DNA from 2 places in the Caballeronia sp. M23-90 genome. Region 2 is predicted to be linked to the other one. Evidence: predicted binding sites of a transcription regulator. Region 2 holds the regulator's gene; the other holds the start of a gene.

Region 1 (16,916 bases), on a different contig from region 2:
CCCGGGCAACGTGCCCGCAGCGATCCTAGACAGCTATCCCATGCCTGTGTTTTGCGGTGATACCTACATCTGGCCTGGACTGAAAGCCCGGGCTACAAGGCAAGCTGCTGAACGTGTGTACGAGCAAGGCCGTGTCATGGGCGGCGGTTCGAGTATCAACGTGCAATCGGCTAATCGCGGCTTGCCGCGCGACTACGATGAGTGGGCCGAGAACGGCGCGCCGGGCTGGGCGTGGGACGAGGTCCTGCCGTACTTCCGCAAGCTGGAAAGCGACGCAAATTTCCCTGCTGACCCGCTGCACGGCAAGGACGGTCCCGTTGCGATTCGCCGCATCATGCCTGATGAGTGGCCGCCGTTTTGCCACGCGTTTGCGAAGGGTTTGAAGAGCAATGGATTCGCGACACTGCAAGACCAGAATGCCGAATTCGGCGACGGTCTGTTTCCCGGGGCGTTTTCAAACTTCAACGACCGGCGTGTGACGACAGCGACGGCTTACCTCGATGCCGCCACGCGCAAGCGTCCGAACCTGTCGATCTTCGCGAACCTTCGCGTTGAACGCATCCTGATGAGCGGCGTGACCGCGCATGGTGTTCTAGCATTAGCGGCGAATGGCGAAAAGATCAAGTTCGAAGCGCGAGAAGTGATCCTGGCAGCGGGCGCGCTGCAGTCGCCCGCCATGTTGCTGCGGGCGGGTATCGGAAATTCGAAGGAGCTCGATCAACTTGGCATTCGCTGCGCGATCGATTTACCCGGCGTCGGAAGGAATCTTCAGGACCATCCATCGCTGACGTTTTGCCATTTCCTCGAACCGCAGTTCCGCATGCCGCTCACGCGTCGTCGCGCGAGCATGACGGCCGCGCGATTCACATCTGGCCTGGAAGGGTGCGACGTCTCGGACCTGTATTTATCGAGTGCAACGCGCGCCGCGTGGCATGCGCTGGGCAATCGCCTTGGCTTGTTTTTCTTGTGGTGCAACCGTCCATATTCGCGCGGCCGTGTGCAACTCGTGTCCGCAGACTCCGACATCGCACCACGCGTGGACCTGAACCTGCTTGACGACGAACGCGATATCGCACGCCTTGCCATTGGCGTTCGCCTGCTCGCCAAAGTGGTCGAAGCATCGGGCCTGGGTGAAGACAGGCGTGATTTTTTCCCAGCCGCATTTTCGCCGCGCGTGAAGGCATTGAGCCGCGTGGGCAAGGTCAATGCAATCTTGACATCGCTGCTTGGCGCATTGCTCGATACGCCTGCGCCCTTGCGTCGAGTGCTGATCGAACGTTTCTTTACGCGTGGTCAGGGCATGGCCTCAATGCTTGCGAGCGACGACGCGCTGAACGCGTTCATTCGCGCGAATGTATTCGGCGTATGGCACGCGAGCGGAACATGCCGGATGGGCGTGGCAGGCAATCGCCAGGCTGTCGTCGATACACAGGGCCGCGTGCACGGCGCGCGAGGCCTGCGCGTGGTCGATGCATCGCTCATGCCGCGCCTGCCTTCGGCCAACACGAATATCCCGACCATCATGATCGCGGAAAAAATCGCGGACACGATGCTGCGCGAACGGCCGCCCAGTTCCGCAAGCAACAAGACGATCTATTTGCATGCAACGATTTCATAAACGCCAACAAGAGCACGAACCAATATACGTGCCACGTACACGGTGCCTTCCATAAGGCGGCGCCGCGACCTTCAAGGAGATAAAAATGTCCGTTGCAGCTCAGGAAAGCACCGCCGTGCCCGAGGTCAACTCGCGGCAGGTCATGGGTGCAGTGGTAGCCTCGTGCCTGGGTTGGGCACTCGATCTTTTCGATCTGTTCGTGCTCCTGTATGTCGCGCCGGTGGTCGGCCGGCTGTTCTTCCCGTCCGAACACGCCATGCTTTCGCTGGCGGCAGTATATGCGTCGTTTGCCGTGACCCTGTTGATGCGGCCGCTCGGTTCGGCATGGTTCGGCTCTTATGCGGACCGTCATGGACGCAAGGGTGCGATGATTCTCGCAGTCGTTGGCGTGGGGATATCGACGGCGCTTTTCGGGGTGTTGCCAACGGTCGCGCAAGCCGGACTCGCCGCGCCAATCCTCTTTCTTCTGTTGCGCCTCGTGCAGGGCGTGTTCGTAGGTGGCGTGGTGGCGTCCACGCATACCATCGGCACGGAGTCCGTTGCGCCCAAGTATCGAGGCGCGGTCTCGGGATTGATCGGCGGCGGCGGTGCAGGGCTCGGTGCGCTGCTCGCGTCCATTGTGTTCCTGACCATGTCCGCAATCTTCCCCGGCGAACTGTTCGATGTCTGGGGATGGCGCTGCATGTTCTTCACCGGCATCATCAGCTCGGTGCTCGGCCTGTTCGTTTTCAATACGCTCGAGGAGTCGCCGCTCTGGCAGAAGCTTGCGGCAGAGAAGGCGGCCAAGGCCGCGAATCGTGATCCGTCGGTGCCGGTCGAAGTGATTCGATCGCCAATCAAGACGCTGTTTTCCCGCGAATATCGCGGCATTCTTTTCGTGAACCTGCTGCTCACGATTGGCGGCGGCAGCGGCTATTACCTCACGTCGGGCTACCTTCCTACCTTTCTCAAGGTGGTCAGCCACGCGCCCAACGGCGCGGCTGCGGCCATCCTGATGATCGCAAGCGTGGGAGTGCTGCTGGCCTCGGTCGCAGCGGGCCATCTGAGCACCTTCATTGGACGCAAGAGTGCGTTCATCTGGATCGGACTCGTGCGTCTCGTCGCGTTACCCGCGTTGTTCCTGTTGTTGCCTACTGCGCAAAGCATCACGATGATCGGCCTCTACGCCGTGATACTGAGTGCGCTCGGCAGCGCGGGTTATGCGCCTATCCTGATCTTCCTGAATGAACGATTTCCCACCGCGATCCGCGCAACGGGAACGGGCCTCTCGTGGAACATCGGCTTTGCAATCGGCGGGATGATGCCGACGGCCGTGTCGCTCGTCGCGAAGGACCCGAGTGAACTGCCCATGACGCTGGCTATCTTTGTCGGTGTGATCAGCGTGATCTTTCTAGTTGGCGCTTTCATTGTTCCGGAAACGCTCGGCAAGCTGGAGAACAACGCGCGAGCCGTACATTGAACGTCAGGGTGCGGTAGTCACGCGGCGAATGTCTTCCGTGATGATATCGATGAGGGCGCTCGCCGCAGACCCAAGCGGCCGCTTCGGGTGACTGACGCACACGATCTGCCGCACGATAACCGGGTTCGCAATCCGGTGAATCCGCAGCACGCCGTCGTCCACTTTGCGCTGCACGACCACGCGCGGCATGATGGTCGCCACGCTGCTCTGTTCCACGAACTGCACGATCGTGGTCAACAGGTCGATCTCGAACTTCGGCTTGATCACGATATCCGCGTTGAGAAGCGCGGCGTCGAGTGCGCCGCGCAAGCCGTTGCGCCGCGTCGGCAGCACTAGCTCGAGGTCGCCGAGCCTGGACAGGTCGATCTCGTCGGGCAGAACGCGACCGTGGGTTGCACTGACCACGAGAACCATTTCTTCGTCGAGTAACGCGCGGGTATCGAGCGTGAGACGTCCGCGCGGCTTGTTGATGACCGCAGCGTCGAGCCGTCCGGCTTCCACGGCATCAATCAGTTGTGCGCTAAAGCCGTCCGCCACCGATACCTCGACTTGCGGAAACAGTGCATTGAAGGTCGCGAGCGACTCGGGCAATACGCTTTCCGCTTCCGATGCCACCATGCCCAGCGACACGCGTCCCGTGACGATCACGTCCGTGCTGCTGAGCTGCTCGCGCGCATGGTCGATGTCTCGAATGATCGGCACATACAGCCGGTACATGAGGCGCGCCGCGTCGGTCGGCGTCATGCCATGCGGGCCTCGTTCGAAGAGCGGCTGATTCAATTCCGCCTCGAGCTTCGAAATCTGCATGCTCAATGCGGGCTGAACGATATTGAGCCGCCTCGCAGCGCGCGTGACCGAACCATCTTCAAACAGCGCGATGAAATATTGAATCTGCTTCAGGTCCATGGGCGGGCGGCGAGTGAGTCGAAGCACGATGAAACCACAACCGGCCGCCCGATACCAGCAGACTATCTACCCCAGGTAACGCATTCGTCTGCGCGGCGATCGAACGCGGCGTTGCATCGTAGACGTCGATGTCGGCAAACACGAAGCCGCCGCCGTGGAAATACAGGATCACGGGGAACGGGCCTTCGCCCGCAGGCTTGTAGACACGTGCGGGGTTTTCGCATGCCGCGCCCGGAATCATGATCTCCTGTGTCTGCACCTGCTGTACGGCTGGCGGTGGCGTGATGCCGCGTGCCTGCATCAGCTTCATCACGGCGTCGGTGACGGTAGGTTGCTGACGCGCTTCGTCTGGAGTGCAATCTTCGATTGGCTTCGGGTTCAGGCTCTCGAATGCGTTGAGCACGTCCTTCATGTCGGCGTCGGCATGCTCGGTCGGGTCCATTCCCACGACACCCTTGCTCGTATCGGCGAGGCTTATGTCATCTCCAGAATTGATGGAAACCGCTCCACGAATGGCGGTTCCTTACACTTGAAATGCAAGCGTTATGCCCATCGAACCTCGCTTCCGACCGGCAGCATGACGCGGTATTTTTGTCTTTGAGCGCTGCGGAATACTATTTGCTGCAATGCGATTGTCCTAACCCAACCATGGACCTCCCATGAAGCCCTATATTGTTTGCCACATGATGTCTTCCGTCGATGGTCGCAGTCTCACTGACGGCTGGCACCTCGACTATGCTTCCGACTTGTACGAAAGCACCGCTGCCACGTTCGAGGCCGACGGCTGGATTTGCGGACGCGTCACGATGCAGGAAATCGCGCATGGCGACGGTTATCCGAAGGGCCTCGCCGAGGAACCCGTTCCGCGCACGAATCATTTCGCCAAACGCGGTGCCGACCAGTACGCCATTTCTATTGATCCGAAGGGACTGGTCGAGTGGAAATCGGACACCGCGCTCAAATCGCACATCATCGAAGTCGTGACCGAGCAGGTCGCGGACGACTATCTTGCGTACCTTCAGTCCATTGGTGTGTCGTATGTTTTCGGTGGCAAGACGGACATCGACCTGGGTCATGTGATCGAAACGCTCGCAGATGAGCTCGGCGTAAAAAAGCTGATCGTGGAGGGCGGTTCCCATGTAAGCGGTGCGTTCGTGAATGCCGGTCTTGTCGATGAGGTCAGCGTGCTGATCTTGCCGCTCGTCGATGGCCGCACCGAACATCCGTCGTCGTTCGAAGTTTCGATGGACGCATGGAAACAGCCGGCGTACCTCACGCTGACGTCAGTTGAACAGACGGCCAACGATGGCGTGTGGCTGCGCTACACGCAGAAAACGAAGTAAGGGATTACCCCTAATGGCGTAAGTGGTTTTATTGTATTTCGGGTTTTTACGAAATATAATTCGGTTCATCGCGAATTCATCCGCTGGACCTAACCGTACTTACTGCCGTCTCATGGACATCGACGCTATTCACAAAGCCCTGGCTAATCCGGTGCGCCGCGAGATCCTCGCGTGGCTCAACGAACCCGGGGTTTATTTCAGCGAGCAGGACATGCTGCTGGAGAATGGCGTGTGTGCGGGGCAGATCTATGCGCGCTGCAATATGTCGCAATCCACGGTATCGGCTCATCTGGCAACGCTTCACAAGGCGGGTCTGGTCACGTCGAAAAAAGTTGGCCAGTGGATCTTTTTCAAGCGCGACGACGCGGTAATCAACGCGTTTCTCGAACAGTTGCACCGCACGCTCTAAACGCGACACGTCGATCAACGAACATTCACCGTACTCTATTTAGGATTGCTTTAAAAATGCCAAATCTCCTCGATCCGCTCAAAGCAGGCGCTTTCAATCTTCGCAACCGTATTGTGATGGCGCCGCTCACGCGGCAGCGCGCTGGTGAAGAACGCGTGCCGAACGCGTTGATGGCACGGTACTACGCTGATCGCGCCGCAGCCGGCCTGATCCTGAGCGAAGCGACCTCGGTCACGCCGCAAGGCGTGGGTTACGCTGAAACGCCGGGAATCTGGTCGGACGAGCAGGTCGAAGGCTGGAAGCTGGTCACGAAAGCCGTGCATGACGCAGGCGGCACGATCCTGCTGCAACTCTGGCACGTCGGCCGTATCTCGGACCCGATCTTCCTGAATGGCGACCTGCCCGTTGCACCAAGCGCAATCGCCGCGAAGGGGCACGTGAGCCTCGTGCGTCCGCAACGCGAGTTCGTGACGCCGCGCGCACTGGAACTCGATGAAATCGCAGGCGTCGTCTCCGCTTTCCGTAAAGGAGCTGAGAACGCGAAGCTGGCCGGTTTCGATGGCGTTGAAATCCATGGCGCTAACGGTTATCTGCTCGACCAGTTCCTGCAGGACAGCACGAACACGCGCACGGACAATTACGGTGGTCCTGTTGAAAATCGCGCGCGCCTGATGCTCGAGGTTGTCGACGCATGTATTGAGGTGTGGGGCGCGGATCGCGTCGCCATGCATCTCGCACCGCGCGCTGATTCGCACAGCATGGGCGACAGCGATCGCGCCGCGACTTTCGGTTATGTCGCACGTGAGTTGGGCAAGCGCAAGATCGCGTTCATTGCTGCACGTGAACGTGTGGCTGAAGATTCGATCGGACCGTTGCTGAAGAAAGAGTTCGGCGGCGTTTATATCGCGAACGAAAAGTTCACGAAGGAAAGCGCGCAGGCCGCACTCGATCGCGGTGATGCGGATGCTGTGGCATGGGGCCAGTTGTTCATCGCAAATGCGGATCTGGTGAAGCGCTTCGAAACCGATGCCCCGTTGAACGCGCCGATTCCCGAGACGTTCTATGCACGCGGTACCGAGGGGTACACGGACTATCCGACGCTCGAAACCATGGACTGATCTTTTTGGTTTCATGAAAAACGGTGGCCCAAGGCCACCGTTTTTCATGTCATGCACGCCTTCAGATATTCCGCTGTATGACCGCGCGCTCCCTTCTTCACCACGTCCTCTGGCGTTCCGCTTGCCACGACATTGCCACCGCTTTCTCCCGCGCCCGGCCCCATGTCGATGACCCAGTCGCTTTGCGCCGCCACGCGCATGTCGTGCTCGACGACAATCACGGTATTGCCCGCATCGACGAGACCCTGTAACTGCACCAGCAACCGGTCGCTGTCGACGCAATGCAGGCCCGTGGTGGGTTCGTCGAGTATGTAGAGGTGCTTGCTCCGCTGCGCGCGCTGCAGTTCCGTTGCGAGCTTGATGCGTTGCGCCTCGCCGCCCGAGAGCTCCGTCGCGGGCTGCCCGAGCCGCAGATAGCCCAGCCCGATGTCACGCAATACCGCGAGCGCACGCATGATCTGTGGTTCGTCTGCGAAAAAGCCGCAGGCGGTATCGACGGTCATCTGCAGGACTTCCGCAATGTCCTTGTCGTTCCATTTGATTTCGAGCGTCTCGGGGTTGTAGCGCGTTCCGCCGCAAGTGGAACATGGCGCATAGACGCTCGGCATGAAAAGCAATTCCACACTGACGAAGCCTTCGCCCTCGCACGTCGGACAGCGGCCTTTTGCGACGTTGAATGAAAAACGGCCGGCATCGTAGCGTCGGCGGCGCGCTTGCGGCGTGTCGGCAAACAGCTTGCGAACGTGGTCGAAGAGGCCGGTATAAGTGGCGAGATTGGAGCGCGGCGTGCGGCCAATCGGCTTCTGGTCGACCCTTACGAGGCGGCGTATGTGTTCCATCCCTTCCACGATCTCGCCGTTTGTCTGAATGTCTTCCGTGTCGAGGAGAGGATCGCGTTCTTCGTCGGTTTCGGTCGCTATCGGACTGCCGAGTTTTTCCGCGATGAGTTCCGGCAGCGCCTGACTTACCAGACTGGATTTCCCCGATCCAGAGACGCCGGTGACCGTCGTGAAGCATCCAAGCGGGAATGCTACGTCGAGAGCTTGCAGGTTGTTTCGAGTGACGTTGGCAAGCCGCAACCATCCAGCCGGAGAACGCTTCGTGCGTCCGACAGTCCGGCGTTCCCCAAACAGATGCAGCCGTGTCTGCGATGCTTCCACGTCGGCCAATCCTGCAGGCGGACCGCTGTACACGATGCTCCCGCCTGCCGTCCCCGCCGCCGGCCCGACATCCACCAGCCAGTCCGCGCGACGCATCATCTCCAGATCGTGCTCGACCACGAAGAGCGAATTGCCGGCTTCTTTCAAGCGCTGCAGCGCGCTGTAGAGCGCCTCGCCATCGGCGGGATGAAGTCCGGCGGAGGGTTCGTCGAGCACGTAGATGACGCCAAACAACTGCGATGCCAGTTGCGTCGCGAGCCTCAGGCGCTGCAGTTCGCCCGATGACAACGTCGGCGTGCTCCGGTCCAGCGCAAGATACCCGAGACCGAGGTCGATCAGCGTGGACAATCGCTCGAGCAGCTCTCTTGCCATGCGTTGTGCGGCGACCTGCTTTTCGCGGGATTGATTCGTTGTCCGTCGTATATCGGGCGATGCCTTGTGCGCAGATCCTCCCGACGCAACCCGGCGCTCCACGGCTTCGCGCATTTCTGTTTTGTTCAGCACTTCGCCGGTTTTTACATCGGGCGACGCCTCGCCGCGCGCAACGGGGCGCAATATTTCCGCGACCCGCGCCATCGGCATCTGCGACAACTCCGCTATATCCAGTCCCGCGAACGTGACGGACAGCGCCTCGAGCTTCAGCCGCTTGCCATGGCATGTCGGACACGCGCTGCTCACCATGAAACGCGACACGCGCTTTTTCATCAACGCACTTTGCGTATTGGCGAACGTGTGCAGCACATAGCGGCGCGCGCCTGTGAACGTGCCTTGATAACTCGGCTCGGCGTGGCGTTTGAGCGCGGCTTTCGTTTCCTGGGGCGTGAGGCCGGCATAGACGGGCACCGTCGGCGTTTCGTCGGTAAAGAGGATCCAGTCGCGAGCTTTCCTGGGAAGGTCACGCCAGGGGGTATCGACGTCATAACCCATCGTGACGAGAATGTCGCGCAGGTTCTGGCCATGCCACGCCGGTGGCCACGCAGCGACCGCACGCTCGCGGATGGTCAGCGAGTCGTCGGGCACCATCGACTGTTCGGTGACATCGTACACGCGTCCGAGGCCGTGGCATGTGGGGCAGGCGCCTTGCACGGTGTTCGGCGAGAAGTCCTCGGCGAACAGCATGGGCTGCTTTGCCGGGTATGTGCCGGTTCTCGAATACAGCATGCGCACGAGGCTCGACAATGTGGTGACGCTGCCGACCGACGACCGCGCGTTCGGCGTACCGCGTTGCTGCTGGAGCGCGACCGCAGGCGGTAATCCGTCGATCGAATCCACCTCCGGCACGCCAACCTGATCGATAAGACGGCGTGCGTAGGGCGCGACCGACTCGAAGTACCGGCGCTGCGCTTCGGCGTAAAGCGTGCCGAATGCAAGCGACGATTTGCCCGAGCCCGACACGCCGGTGAAAACCACGAGTGCGTCGCGTGGTATGTCGACATCCACGTTGCGCAGATTGTGCTCGCGTGCGCCACGTACACGAACGAAGCCGGGTCGAGGAGACGAAGATTTGTTATTTCGATCTGTCATGCGCCTTTTCTTTGGTTTGCAGTTAGGGCTCAGCATTAATCGACTCGCAGAGCTTGTGCCCGGGCTTTCGCATGGGCGCACAAGCGAGGCATTCGACAGGCGGCGTTTAAAAAGCCGTTTTTGATACCGCCAAATTCTCGCGCCATCGAAACCGCTTTCGCTACGTGGACGTGATATTAGTGAGGGGTGCGAGATGCGATTTTGCAAAATCGCTTCGCTATTTCAAATCATGAAGCGGTTGCGACTTTGTGCGTTGGACAGGTTTATCGCGATTTTTTTCCTGCAATGGAATGAGTAATTGTTTCATTGCCTGCGATAAATGTCGCGACTTATGTATGTAGACCTGGCATGTGGACCAAGGGCATGGAGCCCAACGCAAAACGCTCGACCCTTTCGATCAGGAGATGTGGGATGCCTTGATTATTAGTCGCGGCAAGCATGCATTCCCTGACTCTCATTGCCGCTTCTCCCGAGGGCCGGCGCCAAGACAACGCGCGCCGCTCTCTTTCAAAGCAGTCGATTATTTCTGGAGGTACTGGATGTCCAAATCCAAGAAAGCGGGTTCGCAGGAGCAGTCCAAGATTGCAGCACTCAGCCCGTTCGAACTGAAGGACGAGTTGATCAAGGCTGCGGGCGGCGGTGCCGTCGACCGCCCGGCCAACGTCGCCATGCTCAACGCTGGCCGCGGCAACCCGAACTTCCTCGCCACCATCCCTCGCCATGGCTTTTGGCAACTGGGCCTGTTCGCCATGCGCGAATCCGAGCGTTCATTCGCACATATGCCAGAAGGGCTGGGCGGGTTTCCAAAACATGAAGGACTTGAAGAACGCTTCGAGATTTTCGCACGCGACAACAAGGGCGTTCCGGGTATCGATTTCTTGCGCGGCGCACTGTCGTACGTGCGCGATCAACTGGGTTTGAACGGCGGCGAATTCCTTTACGAAATGTGCGAGGGGATTCTTGCTTCGAATTATCCGGTGCCCGACCGGATTCTGAAATTGTCTGAAGTGATCGTGGCGCAGTATCTAAAAAAGGAAATGGTCGGCAAGCATCCTTTCATTGGCGATTTCGACATCTTCGCGACCGAAGGCGGCACCGCGGCTATGACGTATATCTTCAATACCTTGCGCGAAAATCACCTGATCAAACCCGGCGACACCATTGCGCTCGGGTCACCGATTTTCACGCCGTACATTGAAATCCCCACGCTCAACGACTACAAGTTGAATGTGGTCAACCTCAACGCCGACGTTGAACGCGGCTGGCAATATTCGAAGGAAGAACTCGACAAGCTGCGCGACCCGAAGGTCAAAGCGTTTTTCCTCGTGAATCCGAGTAACCCGCCGTCGGTCAAGATCGATACCGAAAGCCTGCAGTACATTGCAGCTATCGTGAAGGAACGGCCGGACCTGATCCTGCTCACCGACGACGTGTACGGCACCTTCGCCGACGACTTCGTTTCGCTCTTCGCCTTGTGCCCAAAGAACACCATCCTCGTGTATTCGTACTCGAAATACTTTGGCGCCACGGGCTGGCGGCTCGGCACCATCGCGACACACCAGGACAACGTGATCGACGAACTGATCCGCAAGCTGCCCAAGGAACAACGCGCCGAACTGCACGAGCGTTATGAGTCCATTACCACGGAGCCGGAGAACCTCAAGTTCATCGACCGGCTGGTTGCGGACAGCCGCACCGTCGCACTGAATCACACGGCGGGTTTATCGACGCCGCAGCAGGTGCAGATGGTGCTGTTCTCGCTTTTCTCGCTGATGGACACGCCCGAGGCGTACAAGAACGCGTTGAAGCGCCTGATTCGCGGACGCAAGGAGGCGTTGTATCGTGAGATTGGAATCAGTTTCGACGACAGCGACGTGAACCAGGTCGATTACTACACGATCCTCGACCTCGAGTTCCTCGGCAATCGCGCGTATGGACCAGAATTCGTGCAGTGGCTGTTCAAGAACACCGAACCGTCAGAGCTGCTGTTCCGCCTTGCGAAGGACGCACGCGTTGTGCTCTTGCCGGGGCGCGGCTTCGGTACGCAGCATCCGTCGGGCCGCGTGTCGCTCGCCAATCTGAACGAAAGCGACTACAAGCAGATCGGCCGTGCGTTGCGCAAGCTGATGGCGGAATACGTGGAACGGTATAACGCGGAAACGGGCAAGTCGCTCGACAGTAAAAAGGTGCTGTAATCAGGCATCGAAATGGAAACGGGCCGCTCTTCAGCGGCCCGTTTTCGTATCAGCTAAACGCTCAGAACTTGTGGCGGATACCCACGCGCCCAGCGATCTGGTTGTCCGTACCGCGGCCCGACGTGCCGAAGTAGCTCGTGCTCGAACCAATCTGCGCCTGCACGCCGGTTCCGTTGTTCGAACCCGACGCGTGTTGATAAATGCCCAGCACGTAGACATCGGTACGCTTGGAGAGCGCGTAATCCACGCTTGCATCGACTTGTTGCCACTTGCCTTGAGCCGCGTCCGTCAGCTTCATGTACGTGTAGCCGAGGCTCGCCGTTGCAGCTGGCGTGAACGCATACTTGGCACCCGCTTCATACGTATTGAACTTGGAAGTAGCGCCGCTGATCGCTTCGAAGCGCGTGTTGGTCCACAACGCGAAGAGGGTCGCAGCAGCGATCTTGTAGTTCGCGCCAATGCCGAACGTGCGCAGGTCCTTCGAGCCACCCGTCGCCACGTTTGCAATGCTCGTGCTGAATGCCGGGGTGGAGGAAGCCGGGAAGTGAATGTCCGTATAAGCCGCGCCAACGCTGAACGGGCCGTTCGCGTAGTTCAGGCCGAAGCTGTATGCACGCGATGAACCTTGCGTGGTCACGCCGGCCGTCGTGGTCGTGGGCGAGCCCGAGAATGCACCTGCAGCGTTCGAGAAGCCATACAGGCCACCGAACGTCACGCCGTAGAAGTTGGCGCTGCTGAACTTGATCGAGTTGTTGATACGGCTCGACGTCAACTGGTCCACGTCATTGATGTGATACGCGTAGTTGCCTGCAACCGTCTGGCCGCCAATGGAATAAGCGCCGCCCAAGTAATCAGTCGAGAACGAGTACTGGCGGCCGAGTGTCACCGAGCCCACGTCCGACTTCGAAATACCCACGTAAGCCTGACGGCCGAATTCCGCGCCGCCCTGACCGAGCGTGCCGTTGCCGCTGTTGAAGCCGCTTTCCAACGTGAAGATGGCCTTGAGTCCGCCGCCCAGGTCTTCAGCACCACGCAGGCCCCAGCGGCTGCCTTGCGATACGCCGTCGTCGTACTTGAAAATCTTCGAGCTGCCGGTGCCGGCGGTGCTGTGGTTCGCGTAGCTGATACCGGCATCGATCAAACCATACAGCGTGACGCTGCTTTGAGCTTGCGCAGGTGCGGCCGATGCGGCAAACGCAGCGAGTGCGGCGATGGCGAGCAGTGATTTACGGTTCAAGACATTCTCCGTGAGCGTGGGTGGTAGCGTGATGGGTCTGGTGCAACAAGTGCGTGGATACGCGGGACTCTGACGGTCCGCTGACTTGCGACGGGCGGACTTTACGGGAGGCGTATGTAAGGTCTATGACAGTTGTAATGAAACGACGGCCACGCTGCACAGGCCGCTGCTGTGCTATGGGAAGGTTCGCGCGAGATGCCGGCGATGTATTACTGGAGGGGAAGGGGAAGTGATGCGATGAGCGCCGCGAGCGAATGGGTATCGTCGCGGCGCCTGCGGCGTGTCAGCCTTTCGAAGAGACTTCGCCGCTTGGGGAGAACGGCCGCGGTTTTGCTTGCTCTTGCGCCACCTTCGCCGGGATCACGGCGCTCGCCGGTTGCGAATCATCCACCGAAGTCCGTCCGCCATCCGCGAAGAACGCCTGCTCCGCCGCCTTGTTCAACACGAGAATGCTGATGCGGCGATTGGTGGGTTCGTCGGCGACGGCCTTGTTGAGCGGCAGCACATCGGCCAGGCCGCGTACCTGCAGGATCTTGCCTTCGCTCATGCCGCCTGCGATCAGCGAGCGGCGCGCGGCGTTCGCGCGTTCGCTCGACAGCTCCCAGTTCGAGTAACCCGCCTGGCCGCCGGAATAGGGCACGGCGTCGGTATGACCTGCGATCGATACCCGGTTGTCCACGTCGTTCATGGATGCCCCGATCTGCGCGAGGATCACGCCCACATAGCTTTCGAGCTTCGAGCTGCCCGATGCAAACATCGGACGCTTGAGCGAATCGACGATCTCGATGCGCAATCCCTCACTCGTGATATCGATACGAATCTGGTCCTTGAATGCACGCAGCGCCGGCGTATTGTCGATCAGCGCCGTGAGTTTCTCTTTCAGTTGCTTGAGGCGGCGCGCGTCGTCCTCCGCGGCAATGCGCGCGGGGGTCTTGGGCATCGGCTGGGTCTGGCTCTTGGTCGCTTCGCCCGGACGTGAACTCGACAGGTCGCGGCCGCCGCCGTTGATCACGCTCGAGCGCGCAGCGCCACTGCCGTCCTTGCCGCCAAAGAGCGTGGAGAGCGGAGCGTTGAAGTAATCCTCGATGCCCTGCTTGTCGTACTTCGATGTCGAACCGAGCAGCCACATCAGCAGGAAGAACGCCATCATGGCCGTGACGAAGTCGGCGTAGGCAATCTTCCACGCGCCGCCATGATGCGCCCCGTGTCCGGACTTCTTCTTGCGGCGTACCACGATGGTCGGCGCAAGCACCGACTGCAGGGGATCGCGGGATGGTTTTTCAGCCATGTTCGTTACCCGTGGTGTCTGAATGCATGCAATGCATCAGGCCGACTTCGGCGATTTGGTGGCGCGGACGGCTTCATCGAGTTCCTTGAAGCTCGGGCGGTCAGCCGTGAGGAGCACCTTGCGGCCGAACTCCACGGCAATGGCGGGCGCATAACCGTTCATTGATGCAAGCAGTACCGACTTCACGCACTGGAACGGCTTGGACTCCGCCTGTCCCTTTGCAGCGAGCAGATCGGCAAGCGGTCCGAAGAAACCGTATGCGAGCAGGATGCCAAGGAACGTGCCGACGAGTGCGCCGGCAATCATCTCGCCCAGGATGGCAGGCGCAGCGCCGACAGAGCCCATGGTATGAACCACGCCCATCACGGCCGCAACAATGCCGAATGCGGGAAGGCCGTCGGCCATCTTCTGGATCGCGCCGGATGCCACCGATGCCTCCGCATGATGCGTCTCGAGTTCTTCATCCATGAGGTCCTGCATCTCGAGCGCGTTGACGTTGCCGCTCGACATCATGCGCAAATAATCGACGATGAACTCCAGCAGATGGTGATCGTTGAGCACGTGTTCGTACTTCATGAAGGTCGGGCTTTTTTCCGGCGCTTCCACATCGACTTCGAGCGCCATCATCCCTTCCTTGCGCGCCTTTTGAAGCAGCTCATAAAGCAGCGCGATCAATTGCACGTACTTTTCTTTCGAGTATCCGCCGCCCTTGAACGCAGTCGGGATGCTCTTGAGCGTCTTCTTGAGCGTCGCGGGAGGGTTTGATACGACGAATGCCCCGATGGCCGCACCGAAGATGCAGAGCAGCTCGAAGGGCTGAACGAGCGCTGCCAGATGACCGCCAACCCCCATGAAACTCCCGATTACCGAGCCGATGACCAACACCCATCCAATAACGACAAACATGCTCTCTCCGCGTAAATGTGTGCTTCGATTGAATGAAGCTGTCATAGAACTTAACGGCAAGCGGGCTCTCACATTTAGGGTAGATGCGAGGAATCTTTTCTTACCGACTTACGCAAGTCAGCAAAATTTACTCTGGCAAACATGCATTTTTTGCATCGAGGGATGAACGTTTCGTGGACGACGCATGGACGTTCGAATTGACGCCAAAAACGGTCACTGTTCGTTCCATTGAATCGTTTAACGCAACCGTACAGTCTCGCCACGGGGAAGGCCCCGGCTACTTACGGAGAAGGTGCGGTGAAGACAGTCCTGAGCGCGGCGGCGGCCGCCATGATCGCCATGCTGGCAACGCAGACGACCCAAGCGCAAGAGGTCTATATACAAGGCGGAACGCTGGGCGGCGGTGTCGGCGCCGCCTACTCGCTGAACTCTTGGGCGGGCGTCCATGCTGAAATGGAAGGCCTCGGTTTTTCGCATTCGTTCAATGTCGACGGCGCCAAATACAGCGGGCATCTGAGCCTGATTCAAGGCGGCCTTTATCTCGACCTGTTTCCGTTTGCGAATAGCGGTTTTCGCGTGACGGGCGGTGCGCTCATCAATGGCGACGAACTGAAGGCGCATGCGGTACCTGACGCACAAGGCAACTTCAAGATCGGTGACGATACGGTTCCTGCCGTTGCGGGCGCGCCATCGGCCACGGTGCGGCTGCCGAGCGTCATGCCGTATCTTGGCGTGGGGTATGGGCACAAACCGGTATCGAAGGGCTTTGGTTTCATGGCCGACCTTGGCGTGGCATATGGCCGCCCGCACGTGTCGTACTTCGTGCCGGAGGTGTACAGTTTGCTCACAACGCAGGCGAATATCGATCAGGAAAAGCAGGACATTACGAATCGCGTCGAGAAATATCGCTGGTATCCGGTCGTGCAGATCGGCGTGACTTATCGTTTCTAAGATACAGACTTACCCACAGGGGTTGAACCTCCCGCCCGGCTCACGCTCAATAGTAAGGAAGACGCGCGTCAGGCGGGTTGGCATGGATGATGCGTCCCCTTCTAAGGACTTACCGTTCATTTACCAGAGGCGAACCTTCAATATGATTCAAACCTTTGAGCAAACCATTGACGGACAGCCGATGCAATTTTGCGCAAGCATCGCAGACGGCGGCAGCCCGCAGCGCGTGATCATCAGCCGTGCCGATTCGGCGAAATCGCTGGTGATCGTCGAGGCGTCCGGGATCATCAGCGCGATCAAGGCTGAGGTCGAGGCGCCCGAATCTTTTGTAGCCGATGCCGTGCGCAAGGCCCAGGCAGACGGGCTGATAGAGAAAGCGCTCAAATCCGGCGACGTATTGACCACGACGCTATGATCACTTGCTTCGAATCTTGAACTGAAGAAATGCCCGGACGCGTTTTTCGCGTGCCGGGCATTTTTTATACGGCGGCATCCCGGGATTTAAAGGCGCGGAGAGCCGTTGTTGGGGTCAGCGGGAACGAGCGGTGTCGCGGAATCAGGGCCGTCGGGGAGATCGGGGTCGTCCGGATTCGGCGGCGCATCGGGATCGAGCAGTTCGTCGGCGTCGGGTTCTATCGGCAGTTGCGTCGGATCTATGGGCGTGGACATGGTTCGATACCTCCAGCGGCCTGCGGACCGCGCGTTGCACGAGACGTGCTCCAGACAATTCGCAACCCACGTTCCCGGCGCGTGGGATGCACCGCTAGCGATGGTTTTTCTTTTTGTTCTCCACTACGCGCCA
Region 2 (4,288 bases):
AGACCGCCTTGAATACCTGCTCGCCGGTTTTGTAGACGCGCGGGGCGTTGGCGTCGCGGATATCGACTTGCGCGACCGGGGCGATACGCTCGGCGACGGCGGCGTCCGACAGGGAATCGGTACCGGCGCCAGTGCGGGTCGTGTTGTTGACGTAGACGGCCAGCAGGACGATCACGACGATCGGAATGGCGAACCCGGCGACGATTGCCGCGATGAGTTGGCCTGGCGTTTTGATCGGGACTCCGTGGGGTGCTTCACTCATGCTCGTCTCGTCTCCCTTTTTATTTGTGAGTCGGTCCAGCGACAGCGTGACAGCAGGGGTAGATCTCTCGAATACTTTTAAACGTTTTCGCCAGCACGGTCGATTATAGACGGAACGTTTACGTGACGGCATACCCGCAAAGGCTTGTCGCAGCGCGTGTTAACCCGGATTTTCGGGGTTTTTGCAGGGATGTTGCGAAGGACGAGGGTCGGGCCTTCCAACCCTTGCGATGGACGAATCGGACGAAAACAGGTATTGTTTCGGACTCGCAGCGGTCCTGCCTCCATGATTTTGTATATGGAACGCGGTGCCCCTTGCTCATATGCGCCCGTAGCTCAATGGATAGAGTACTGCCCTCCGAAGGCAGGGGTTGCTGGTTCGATCCCAGCCGGGCGCACCAAGATTTAGCGCAAATCGAGTTTCCTGGTCATTCCAGGATCACATTCAGCTCCAAACGCATTCCAAGTGCCGCCAGCGCAGAAGCGTTGGTGTCGACTGTCGTCGCGGGTCATTCGCAAATGCCGCGCCTCGCTTAGATGGGCCTTCCTTGATTTCGCTCTGCTGGATTGGCTTTCCTGTCGCCCACGCTTTCTGATCAAAATCCAATTGGTCGTAAGGACACGGGAGAGCGGACCATAGATTCCGTCAGTGAATCGACGTCCGATATCGCATCGGCAGTTGGAGGTGCCAGAGGAATAAACCATTTCCTGCATCGGATTGAGGAAAACGTGCGTAGTTAAGTAGGCGCGTCCGCCGGGCAAGCCGAAACTCGCCTCCACGCTTCGCAGAAACGCGAGCCGTTTAACAACCCCTCGACCACCCAACCAGGCCGAAACCAGAGCCACCCCCGCCATTGACCCATATACTCCCGCCCAAAATCCCATCCACCCTCCATCCGCACCCCAATTTCCCTTTGCATATAGCGCGCATCAACGCAGTAGGATTGCGGTTGCGCACTACGCAGCCACTGTAGAAAACGTCGGTTTAAACCACTAAACCATAAAAAAAGGGACACAGAATGGGGCATTCGCATGACCCCGTGCAGCGGCCGCGCGGCTATGTCTGGTCTCCGCATCGCGATCCGGAAAGGGAGCAGGCAACGCTCCGAGTCGCACTCGGCGGACTCGCGGCCGTGGCGTATGGCGCGTTCGCGTGGTTCGATCCTTCTCCTGCGGCGACCGCATGCTTTCGCGTGCTCGCGTTGTATCTGGTTTATGGCGTGGCCAGCCGGGTGATCATCGGCGGGATGCCGCGTCATTCGGACGTGCGTCTTGCTATCACCACGATCGCGGATCAGGCGCTCCTCGCCCTGATTCTTGCCGCCGGCGGCCCGCTCGCGCTGCCTATGCTCTGGGCCATTTTCCTGTTCCTGATCGGCGCAGGAGGGCGTTATGGGAAGCGGACGCTGGCGTTGTCGTGCGTTACGGCACTGGCCGGAATCGTCGCACTATCCATGCTTCAGCCATGGTGGCGTCTCAACCGGCCGGCGGCGCTTGGCATTGGCTTGAGTGTGCTGGCGGCATCGGTATATCTGAGTGTGCTGGTCGGCCGGCTCGGCAGCGCGAACCGCGATCTCGCGCTCCGGGCAGGCACCGATCCGCTCACCGGATTGAGCAACCGGTACGCACTGGAACAAACCATCGGACGGGCGGTGACGGCGATATCGACGGGACAGGAGGGCGCGACGGCGTTGTTGCTGATCGATCTCGATGGCTTCAAGGAAGTCAACGATACCTACGGCCACGAAGTTGGCGACGTCGTGCTGCGAACCTTTGCTGATTCGCTGTTACGCCGTGTGCGGACCACCGATACGGTCGCGCGTCTCGGCGGCGACGAATTCGTGGTCCTCGCGCGTCACGTGACGGGCAGCCACGCGGTGCATACGGTCGCGAACGGAATTCACGCGGTGCTGGCGGAAATGACGTCGGTGCAGGACCGGGTGGTGAATGTATCGGCGAGTATTGGCGCATGCCTGATCTCGCCGGACCTGAAACCCATCTACACCGATATCGCCGTGCTGATGCGCGCGGCGGATCGTGCTATGTACCGGGCGAAGGCACTCGGCAAAGGCCGAACGGTGTTTGCCGAAGGCGCGGACTTCGAACCTTCTTGAAGCGGCTCAGAAAAAGCCGCCCCCTGACCGTCAGGCTTCCACGCCCGACCAGGCCTGTTCGCGCAACTTCGCGCGCAACCGAGCAACCGCCTGGCTATGCAACTGGCACACGCGCGATTCGCTGACTTCCATCACTGCGCCGATTTCACGCAGATTCAAGCCCTTCTCGTAATAGAGGCTCATCAGCAGCTTTTCGCGCTCGGGCAGTTTGTCGATGGCTTCGACCAGCGCCGAACGCAAACTGCCGTCGAGCAATGCGGACAACGGATCGGCTTTATCGACGCAATAACGGTCGAGGAACGGTTCGTCATCCGATGACCGGTCGAAGTCTTCGTAATAGATCAACTGGCTGCCGTGCAGATCCTGCAGCATGGTCTGGTATTCGTCGAGCGGCATGTTGAGGTGCTCGGCGACTTCCTGTTCGCTCGCCGACCGGCCAAGGTGCTGCTCGACCTTGTGTACCGCCGATTCGACCTCGCGCGACGTCTTGCGCATGCTGCGCGGCAGCCAGTCGTTGGCGCGCAGTTCGTCGAGCATCGCGCCACGAATCCGCTGGCTCGCGTATGTCTCGAACTGCGCGCCCTGGTCTTCCTTGTAGCGGCTGGCGGCGTCGAGCAGACCGATCATGCCTGCCTGGATCAGATCGTCGAGATCCACACTGGCCGGCATTTTCGCGACCAGTTGCAGACCCAGCCGGCGCACGAGCGGCGCGTAGCGGGTCAGGACCTCGGCTTGTGACAGTTTTCCCTGGGCGTTATACATCGCATTCACCTTTGTTCCTTCTTTGCTTCGTCACACCGCCGCCGGGCTACGCATTGCGAACTCCGGCGACGTTGTTTCGGTGCGGCGCGAGGTCGCTCCCGGGTTGATCGAACGCTCGATATTGCGTGGCGTTTCCCTATGGACGGCTTGCGCCGGCCATTCGAAGTGCGAACTTTCTGGCATCGGCCAATACTGCAGGTCGGCCGCGATGTGGCGGTAATCGCGGGCGGCGGCGGTCGTCGGAAATGCTTCGACTGCGCAGCGCGACAGTTCATGCGCCCTCGCCACACGCGGATCTTCCGCCACGCAACCGGCCGGCATGAGCTGCACGGCAAGGTAGCGGCTGGCGACACCGGCGAGGTTATCGAAGGCGATTTGCGCATCGGCGGCGTTCTTCACGTGGTTGACCACGATCCGGAAGCGCGAGATGGCGTGCGCGTAATGCAGGCGCTTGATGCATGCATACGCCTCGGTGATCGCGGCGGGAGCCACGCGTGTGACGATCACGAAGTCGTGCGCTTGCGCGGCGAGCGTGGACAACGCGCCGCTACGATCCGGTTGTGTGTCGATGAGAACGATATCAGCGGGTCCATCCAGCAAAACCCGGTAATGCGCGGCGTCGTGGCTGATGCGTTCGTCGCGGGGCGCGGCGATCATCGAAAAGCCGAACGGCGTGCGCGTGACTGCGTCCTGCAAGAAGCGCTTGCCGCCCAGCACGGCGCCAAGTGCGCCCGTGGACGGTACGTTGGCCAACCGGCTCGCCGACAACGCGTTCTGCCGTTCATCGATCACCAGCACGTCCTTGCCTTGCGCAGCAAGCGCGGCAGCGAGGTTGACGACCGTCGATGTATTTCCCGTACCGCCTATTCCGCCCGCCGGCGCGCCACACACGGCCACCACCCGCGAGCTGTTGCGCGTCAGCAGACGGCGCAAGCCTTCAGCCTGATCGGACACGAACTTATCCAAAGTGAACCTCATGCAGTTCGGTGGAAGCGCGCGCGGAGAGCGCGGAGAGGAGCGGCGGCACGTCGTCGTCTTGCGGCACGAATGGCGAGCCGTCGCGCGGAATGCAGAACGCGCTTTTGATCAGGAAGCGCTTGGTCGCGACATACAGGTTCTCCGGGACCTTCTGTCCGGTCGATACGTAATGC

Evidence for each region. Region 2 encodes FliA, which starts transcription of late flagellar genes. Its sites were predicted from a motif close to CTAAAGTTTNNNNNNNNNNNGCCGNTA; they were not measured.
Region 1: motA (flagellar motor stator protein MotA) is a predicted target of FliA. The motif match lies at 15,215-15,241, and genes of this name have one in related genera.

What each region holds. Positions count from the first base shown of each region.
Region 1 covers NZ_JBSIPA010000070.1:2,852-19,767, forward strand. Annotated here, with positions in the region: gene ACRXB1_RS10130 (GMC family oxidoreductase) at 1-1,618, shown strand, start outside; gene ACRXB1_RS10135 (MFS transporter) at 1,704-3,077, shown strand; gene ACRXB1_RS10140 (LysR family transcriptional regulator) at 3,081-3,983, opposite strand; gene ACRXB1_RS10145 (alpha/beta hydrolase) at 3,943-4,425, opposite strand; gene ACRXB1_RS10150 (dihydrofolate reductase family protein) at 4,643-5,326, shown strand; gene ACRXB1_RS10155 (ArsR/SmtB family transcription factor) at 5,439-5,735, shown strand; gene ACRXB1_RS10160 (alkene reductase) at 5,792-6,853, shown strand; gene ACRXB1_RS10165 (excinuclease ABC subunit A) at 6,898-9,537, opposite strand; gene ACRXB1_RS10170 (bifunctional aspartate transaminase/aspartate 4-decarboxylase) at 10,077-11,732, shown strand; gene ACRXB1_RS10175 (porin) at 11,794-12,969, opposite strand; gene motB (flagellar motor protein MotB) at 13,253-14,257, opposite strand; gene motA (flagellar motor stator protein MotA) at 14,294-15,163, opposite strand; gene ACRXB1_RS10190 (hypothetical protein) at 15,461-16,114, shown strand; gene ACRXB1_RS10195 (hypothetical protein) at 16,257-16,529, shown strand; gene ACRXB1_RS10200 (hypothetical protein) at 16,616-16,783, opposite strand.
Region 2 covers NZ_JBSIPA010000495.1:220-4,507, reverse strand. Annotated here, with positions in the region: partial or broken gene ACRXB1_RS30865 (c-type cytochrome) at 1-262, opposite strand, end outside; tRNA gene ACRXB1_RS30860 (tRNA-Arg) at 587-662, shown strand; gene ACRXB1_RS30855 (diguanylate cyclase) at 1,281-2,375, shown strand; gene ACRXB1_RS30850 (RNA polymerase sigma factor FliA) at 2,406-3,137, opposite strand; gene ACRXB1_RS30845 (MinD/ParA family ATP-binding protein) at 3,168-4,103, opposite strand; partial or broken gene ACRXB1_RS30840 (flagellar biosynthesis protein FlhF) at 4,096-4,288, opposite strand, start outside.